2 regions of the Solibacillus sp. FSL R7-0682 genome follow, and region 1 is predicted to be linked to the other one. Evidence: riboswitches for the same ligand, from Rfam matches in the RefSeq annotation. Region 1 holds a riboswitch; the other holds the start of a gene.
What was found. Region 1 has a riboswitch for cobalamin ahead of MKZ17_RS14280 (ribonucleoside-diphosphate reductase subunit alpha). Riboswitches for the same ligand answer to the same signal wherever they lie in the genome.
Positions count from the first base shown of each region.

Region 2: another riboswitch for cobalamin. It lies ahead of MKZ17_RS09350 (InlB B-repeat-containing protein); the one in region 1 lies ahead of MKZ17_RS14280 (ribonucleoside-diphosphate reductase subunit alpha).

Region 1 covers NZ_JBBOUI010000001.1:2,807,881-2,812,321, reverse strand. Annotated here, with positions in the region: gene MKZ17_RS14295 (bifunctional adenosylcobinamide kinase/adenosylcobinamide-phosphate guanylyltransferase) at 1-345, shown strand, start outside; gene MKZ17_RS14290 (ECF transporter S component) at 350-841, shown strand; gene MKZ17_RS14285 (hypothetical protein) at 838-1,506, shown strand; cobalamin riboswitch at 1,571-1,749, shown strand; gene MKZ17_RS14280 (ribonucleoside-diphosphate reductase subunit alpha) at 2,049-4,256, shown strand; gene MKZ17_RS14275 (ribonucleotide-diphosphate reductase subunit beta) at 4,269-4,441, shown strand, end outside.
Region 2 covers NZ_JBBOUI010000001.1:1,826,341-1,830,781, reverse strand. Annotated here, with positions in the region: cobalamin riboswitch at 1-157, opposite strand, end outside; partial or broken gene MKZ17_RS09355 (glycine radical domain-containing protein) at 548-868, opposite strand; gene MKZ17_RS09350 (InlB B-repeat-containing protein) at 935-2,398, opposite strand; cobalamin riboswitch at 2,561-2,754, opposite strand; partial or broken gene MKZ17_RS09345 (transposase) at 3,305-3,712, shown strand; gene MKZ17_RS09340 (alanine/glycine:cation symporter family protein) at 4,021-4,441, opposite strand, start outside.

The DNA.
Region 1 (4,441 bases):
AATAAGGAAACGATTTATTGTGATGGTTCTTTACCTGAAATAATCCAAGCAAGTACTAATAAGCGGTATGTTATTTCACGCTTCGAGGAAATTGTAAAGCCCTATCTCCATTTGAAAGAAGAAGAGGTGGCTTCACAAATTGCTGGCCATATTTTAACCATATCAAAACAGACGGAAATAATTTGTATTTGTACAGATATGAGTCGTGGTGTAGTACCTCTTGAAAAAGAGGCGAGACAACTACGAGATACGTGTGGAAGAGTTTATCAACAATTATGCCAAAACGCGAATACGGTAATTCGCGTATGGTACGGTATCCCTCAATATTTAAAAGGAGAGCAGTAGGAACATGGATAAAAATAAATTACGATATATGACGTTAACAGCTTTTGTCGCAGCAATTTGTGTTATAGGTAGCTTTGTGAAAGTACCAGGCTTTATTACTACGGCTGCACTTGATTCAGCACCTGCTATGATTGGTGCTGCATTTTTACCACCTATTTTTGCAGGAGCAGCAGGGGCAATTGGACATATTGCTACAGGGTTGACTTCTGGCTTCCCACTTGGTGTATTCCACGGAATTATTGCACTAGAAATGTTTATTATCATTACTTTATTTACAGTATTACATCGAAAAGGTCAACATCTATTAAAATGGTCATTTATGATAGTAGCAAATGGCATCATTGCACCACTTCCATTTTATTTTCTCATTTCACCTGAATTTTACATTGGATCAATTGCGTCATTAACTGTTGCAACAATTATAAATGTAGTAGTTGCGATAATCGTGATGCCCGTTCTTAAAACTGTGATGATAAGATCAGGCGTTCAATCATGAGAAATGGGGTAGAGGTAAATGGGTTAATCGTAACGATTGATAACTCAGGGTGTATTGGTAATAAGGAGCTTGATGCAGTACAAGTGCCAAATGAGATAACGGCTTATTTTACTACAAGAACTGCTATTTTAGAGCAATGGTGTGCTGGAGCGATGCCAATCCAACTATTAATGGCGAATTTTTCTGGTGATCATGTTTGGATGGAATACGAGCAAGGTATCCGACGCGTATTCGGGGAAATTGGAATTCCATGTCCGCCAATCATCGGTTCAAGTGAAACGAATTTTAATGCACTTCAATCTGCTGTTTCACTGACAATGATTGGTGAAAAAATTATTTCACGTACAATTAATAATTGTCACTACTTTGTCATTGGACAGCCTCTAGTCGGCAATGAAGTTATTGAAAATCCGCAACAAATTGCACAATTAAATGAGTTATATCAAGGGCTAACAGAGGGGTGGATACAAGCAATATGGCCAACTGGATCAAAAGGAATTGGGGCAGAAATAACGCGTTTTATTGGTGGAAATTACTTTTGTGAGTTGGATTTGCATACGTCTGCTGGACCATCCTGTGCAGTACTTGTAGCCGTGTTAGAGCAACATGTAGAGCAGTTTTCACAGCAAATCTCGGCTCCAATCACAGAAATTATAAAAGAATAAACAGTAGTTGCCTTAAAAAATTAGCTATGATACAATGACAACAGTTAATAAAAAACACAATATATAGTGTCGTTATTTATTTGGTTCTACAATATGTAGATTAAAAGGGAAATCAGTTCAATGCTGATGCTGTCCCCGCAACTGTAACGCTGACGATGATTCATAGCCCACTGTCTAAAAACGGGAAGGGGAATCAGAAGGATGAAGCGAAGCCAGGAGACCTGCCATGTAAATATGCAATGCATTTCTTCGGGGGATAGGAAATGGAAGCGAGAGCTCTATTTCCTAGGCAATAACTCTCTTTCCATTTCTAATACGTACATACTACGAACTCCGAATGAATGGGGTTCGTTTTTTTATTTCTTTCAAGTAGAAATCTACATTGTAAGGGTTGATGAATGATTTCAACTGACACTGAAAGTAGTAAAACCTCAGGCGATTTATACGATTTGGAATGGAGTACTCGTACTTTATGAAAGTATAACGCCAAACGTACAAAAATAATGCCGAGGTGGATTTGATTTTTGAAGAGGAGTGTTGTCATGATAGCTGTACAAGAAAATTACTTGCAAAACTTAGTGAATCAATTCGGTGAGGAGGATTTAGAACAATTTATTCGCTTCTCACAAAAATGGATGAGGAAAAATGAAGGGGCATCTGTTATTGAATGGATAGATGCAAGTATTTTAGAAACGATAAGCTATATCGATGAACAAGAGCCGTATTGGACATATGTTGCTGCAAAACTGTTAAATGAGAAAATTTCTATTCAGTATATGGAAAAATTTAATGTGGAAAAGCCTTATGCAAACTTTAATGACTGGATTTTACATCTTGTAGATAAAGGATTATTAAATCCACAACTAGTGGAAAAATACTCGGCAGCAGAGCGTCAATTATTAGGAACAATTATTGAACCTTCAAGAGATGATCTATTTACGTATATCGGCTTACGTACGTTAGTAGACCGTTATGTTGTTCGTGATTTTGACAAATCGATTGCAGAGCTCCCGCAACAGCGTTGGTTAATTATTGCCATGACGTTAATGATGAATGAAACGGACAGCCGCCTTCAAAAAGTAGAAGAAGCGTATTGGGCATTATCCAATTTATATATGACTGTTGCGACACCGACTTTATCAAACGCAGGTAAAACGCATGGCCAATTATCGAGCTGTTTCATTGATACGGTCGATGATAGTCTTCAAAGTATATATGATACAAATACTGATGTTGCAACGCTTTCAAAATACGGCGGTGGTATTGGTGTTTATATGGGGAAAGTGCGCAGTCGAGGCTCTGAAATCCGTGGCTATAAAGGTGCTTCAAGTGGGGTGCTACCATGGATTAAGCAATTAAATAACACAGCAGTATCTGTTGATCAATTAGGACAACGTCAAGGGGCAATTGCTGTCTACTTAGATGTATGGCACCGTGATATTTTAACGTTTTTAGATTTACGCTTAAACAATGGAGATGAACGTCTTCGTGCACATGATATTTTTACAGGCGTATGCTTACCTGATATTTTTATGGAGGCGGTAGAAGCACGTAATGATTGGCATTTATTTGATCCATATGAAGTACGTAAAGTAATGGGCTTTTCTTTAGAGGATTTTTATGATGAGAAGCGTGGACAAGGATCATTCCGCGAAAGATACGAACAATGTGTAGCGAATGAAGCTTTATCACGGGAAGTTATTCCAGCAATTGAAATTATGAAGCGCATTATGCGTAGTCAATTGGAAACAGGCGTACCATTTATGTTTTACCGAGATGAAGTCAATCGTAAAAATCCAAACAAGCATGCTGGTATGATCTATTCGAGTAATCTGTGTACAGAAATTGCTCAAAATATGAGTGCTACACAATTCGAGTCACAGCAACTAGATGATGATACAATCGTGACGCGTCGTAAAGCAGGGGATTTTGTTGTATGTAACTTAAGTTCTATCAACTTAGGGCGTGCAGTACCAGCGGGTGTGCTTGAGCGTTTAATACCGATTCAAGTCCGCATGCTTGATAATGTCATAGAGCTAAATACCATTCCAGTTCTGCAAGCAGATTTAACAAACAAACGTTATCGCGGAATTGGTCTAGGTACATTTGGATGGCATCATTTATTAGCGCTACATGAAATTGCCTGGGAAACAGAAGAGGCCGTTCAATTTGCAGATAAGCTATATGAAGAAATTGCTTATTTAACGATACGGGCTTCGAATGCTCTTGCTCAGGAAAAAGGCTCATACCCGTTATTTAAAGGGTCTGATTGGCAAACAGGTGCCTATTTTGAGGAGCGTGGATTAACGGAAGGAAGATGGCATGAATTAGCACAGCTTGTCTCAGCAGGAGGCTTGCGAAATGGTTATTTAATGGCTGTGGCACCGAATTCCTCAACATCTATTTTAGCTGGTTCTACCGCTACAATTGACCCGATTTTCCAAAAATCTTATTCTGAAGAAAAGAAGGATTACAAAATTCCAGTAACAGTGCCAGACTTAAATTCAAAAACAACATGGTACTATAAATCAGCTTACTTCATTGATCAACGATGGACTTTAAAGCAAAATGCTGCACGTAGTAAGCATATTGATCAAGGGATATCGCTTAATTTATATGTTCAAAATACAATTAAAGCAAAAGATTTATTACAGCTTCATATAGATGCATGGGCTAATGGAATTAAAACGACATATTATGTTCGTTCAACTTCAAGCGAACTACTTGAATGTGAATCATGCTCAAGTTAAGGGGGAAATGGGATGCAAGTTACGAAAAGAAACCTAATGGAAAAAACAGCACCAAACCGTTCAACGGGGATTATTAATGGGCAAAGCTCCAATATTTTAAACTGGGATGATGTTCGTTTCAGCTGGGCCTATCCGAAGTACAAAAAAATGCTCGCCAATTTTTGGACTCCCTTTGAAATAAATAT
Region 2 (4,441 bases), 980 kb from region 1:
CATCATTTTACTTTGAGTCCTTCCCATTTACTAGAATATCATTTCTTTCAACAGTGGTTTTTCTCATTTCATCAGCACTTACAGTTGCGGAAACAGTCTCGGTCTTTCACCGAATTCCCTATTAAGCCGTAATGGCGTCTTTATCCTGCAAGATTTATTCAATTAAAAGAAATTCTAACACAAAAATAATTTAAAATATTCGATATATTTAAAAATAGATTGAAATACCTATTAAAATCCCAAATTAATATAATTACCATAAAAGTACAGATACATGTAATTTAATAGATTTATTTTATTAAAGACGACATTAATATTTTTCCTAGGTCCATTTTAACGATAGAAAAATCATTTCCCATTTTTAGTCCATTAACTGTACCGTATGTTTCAATGAAATGATATTTCCTTTCATTTCACAATTCTCCTCCTAGTATCTATCCTTACACCTATGCAAAAGTGAATTCTAGTAAAATAAAAGACCAAAATGAACTACAACTATTAAGAGTTGTCATTTCAATTTGGTCTTTGTATAGATAAAGAGCATAAATTACAGGTTTCTGTGGAAAATATGCTTGATTACATCGATTTGTTGTTCACACGTTAATTTTATGAAGTTAACAGTATAACCAGATACACGAATCGTTGATTATGGATATTCTTCTGATTGCCCCATAGCGTCTAGTAAAGTATCGCTGTTAAGTATGTTGATATTTAAGTGGTGACCTTCTTTTGCTGTATATCCATCAAGAATTGAAGCTAAGTTAGCCCCTTGGTTCACCGCCTCTTTACCTAGTGCTTTCTGTACCATTGAGAATGTGTTAGAAATTCCATATAAAGCATATTCGTATGGAAGCTTAGCTCCAGATGCTCCTTTGTAAGACTTCTAGCGGTAAGAAATTCATCAATGAGCTTGATAACCTTTTGAATATTGCCATCACTCATATTCCCCCATCGTGCTACTCGTTTGAGCATAGAGTGTAATGTCTTCATCTGGCATAACTAAACGTTCATTAGGCATATATGTAGTTCCTGTGCCGTCTTGCTTTGTATTCCATGCAACAAAATCTTTTGCTGATGAGGATGGAATGTCAACTACAGCATAAGGTGATACCGTTTTTGATGAAGATTCACCAACTTGATTGCCATCAAAGTAAATTGTATTGTTACTTGCAGTCATATATTGGTATTCGCCATTTTGCATATCACTCATATCATATAAGCTTTTTTCGCTTTTCTTGAAGCGATCATACGCAATAAGTCCATATAATGCTTGGTCTGTGGCCATCGCGTTAACGCTTGTACCAGAGCCACCCCCACCATCATAGCCTGCGGTTACATGCTTAAAGCCCCCCACTTCTGGCGAAGAACCACTACCATTTGCCCAAAATGTTAACAAAGCATCAATCATATTATTTGTCCAAACGCCATCCTCATATTTACCTTCTGTGATAAAATCAACAGTTTGATTAATATTTGGTAACGATATACTTGTAGCTAAAGGATCCATATTCATAGCTGTCAGCGCTACAATTACTTGTGCAGTACTTTCCGAGTTAATACTTCCCCAGCTATTATAACCTCCGTTAGTTAGCTGGATTTGCGATAATACAACAATTGCTCGCTCCACCGCTTGTGCAAACTCTTGATAAGTTGCATTCGCACCAGTTTGGTCGTAACGACTACTATTGAGATAATATGGTGCAAATGCTTGTAAAGCCATAGCCGTTATATCTGGATCAGGAATGCCACCGCTTAAAGCCCAGCCCCCGTTCGAGATTTCCTTATTTAAAATATAGTCAATCATTTTCCCTACCGTATTGACATCATCATTGGATGGATCAGGATATAATTCATAACCACCTGTATCCAATGCAATAATCTCCCAAATCGGTCCATTAATACCTTGACGATATGAAAACTTATGTGATTCTGATAAACGAGCTACAAAATCATAACCTGCGACATCGGTAATTGGATAACCTAGTGCAGTAAGTGCCAATGTTAATCGAGACCATTCTGTAGATTTATTGCGGTCCAGATTACCATTTTTCATATCAACATAGCCTTCAATTCTTCCTATATAGTCCGTGAAATAGTTTGCCGGTATATAGTTAATATAATCGTAGCCCGTGTACATTCCTCGTAATAGATCCATAACCGACCATTCTCCAAATGTACTACCCATCGAAGGTGCAATTACCGTTTCTAGAATGTAACGTGACGAAGCGTTTATATAAAAACCAATGTCCGGCTGCTGATCTTCCCAAAAACGCACATCCAGATTCTCATAACTTACCGTTGGATCATAAGCAGCTGCATTAGATCGTTGTGGAATACTGGTATTTACGAGCATAAACAGAATAAAAGCTAATAATAACTTTTTGAAAGATGCTTGCATGTTTTCACTTTCCCCCTAATTAATTTTTTGAATATAATCAAGCGTCGTATTTGGACAACAAAAAAACGCTACCCTTGGAATTGGATAGCGGTAAATAGCCACGACAAAGTTAAAATGTTCGAGCTCTATTTGCCGTATAGCCCCTTTATTTCCGAAGTGATTTAATACGATCAGACAAAGATAGGTCTCCTGACTTGTGCATCAATTTACTTTGAGTCCTTCCCATTTACTAGAATATCATTTCTTTCAACAGTGGTTTTTCTCATTTCATCAGCACTTACAGTTGCGGAAACAGTCACGGATTTTCACCGAATTCCCTATTAAGCCATAATGGCGTCTTTATCCTGCAAGATTTATTCAATTAAAAGAATTCTAACACAAAAATAATTTAAAATATTCTATGTATTTAAAAATAGATTGAAATACCTATTAAAATTATTACCACAACACAAATCAACATATTTTAATGGATTTAATTCATTTAACTCAGATACTAAGATTTTTTTCTTACAATATTTTTTCTTATTTATTCGTATTTCATTTGAACTCCCTCTCCTTAATCAACTTAATTTAGCAGTTTATATAAATACATTCATTAAAAATCTTTATAGTTATATTTACATTAATATTCAATCTCATTCACCTCACACTAAGAGCTCTATTGAGGTCGGAGTTACTTTAGAAACAAGTTTGATTATTCATTACTCTAAACCATTGACTTTACTGTATATAAAAAGCTGTCGTTTTGAACAAAGATTGATCAAAATGAAAAATCTCATTTATTTTTAATAACAGTTTTTTATAAAAGGCTCTGTAAAATAACTCTGTGATATTTGAATAAAACGAACGTTTTTAATGTAGAAAAAAATGATTGTGAGTGATACGAATGATCATTAAAGAGGTTGAAAAACAAACACAGCCGACCAATATCATTTAAAAGAGTTTTTCGTTAAATCCCTTAACTCATATTCTGCAAGTGAACCTGTCTTTAAAGAGGTTTCTAAAAAGAAGTATAAAGGTGGATACACTTGTACTCATTGTCATTCAAATAATGCGGTTCGTTTTGAAAATATTCAGTAAAGGGCGGTATGAAAACCATGGAACGTCAACGTTACCGTTGTAAAGATTGCGGTAAATCTTTTACTAATGTAACTAATACACCTTTATATCGTACTCATCTTCTACACAAATGGTTGGATTTTGTCCAGTGTATGATTGATTGAGGGATATTCTCTTCGTAAGGCAACAGAGATGATTGAAATTCACTTCATTACTTTATTCTATTGGAGAAATGGAATATATAGTAATAGGAAAATAAGTATTTAATATTCGATATAGAGGAGGGAAACATATTTTGAAGAAACACTTTGTTTCCTTGCGTTCCAAGTATATTTTTATTAATTGGTTGTTCAGAGGTAGCTTTTAATCCTAATGAAGAACCAGTTGGAAGCCAAAGTAATCCCAATGAAGGGAAGGCCCATCTATATTATCCTTTCCTTTTTCTGAGTATAGAAAATAAGTCTCATCCATTTCTACGATACCTGAAAACTCTTCAAAATCCATTTGCATAGTGCTGAAAGCAAATATGTGGTGGTGAGCCCAACGCTAAATCTGCACAATTATTATTCATGCTTGCTTTCGCGGTCGCGCTCCCAGCACTCGGTATTTTCTAATCCTTCAATTTCATCCGCATAAAAAACTGGATTTTTCCCTGCTTTACGCTGCATTAAGTAATTGTCGAGTACTTTCTTTGCTACTTTCCAAAGCAGTAAAATCGCAATTAAGTTAATGAATGCCATAATACCCATGAATACATCCGCTAAATCCCATACAAGCTGTACTTTTGCTACAGCACCAAAGAAGACAAAGCCAACAACTAAAATACGGAATACATTCAAAATAACTTTAGAATTTTTGATGAACTCGATATTTGATTCACCGTAGTAATAGTTTCCAATAACAGAACTAAAGGCAAAGAAGAAAATCGTAACCGCTAAAACTGCACCTGCCCAATCACCAATACTATCTGATAAGGAAGCTTGA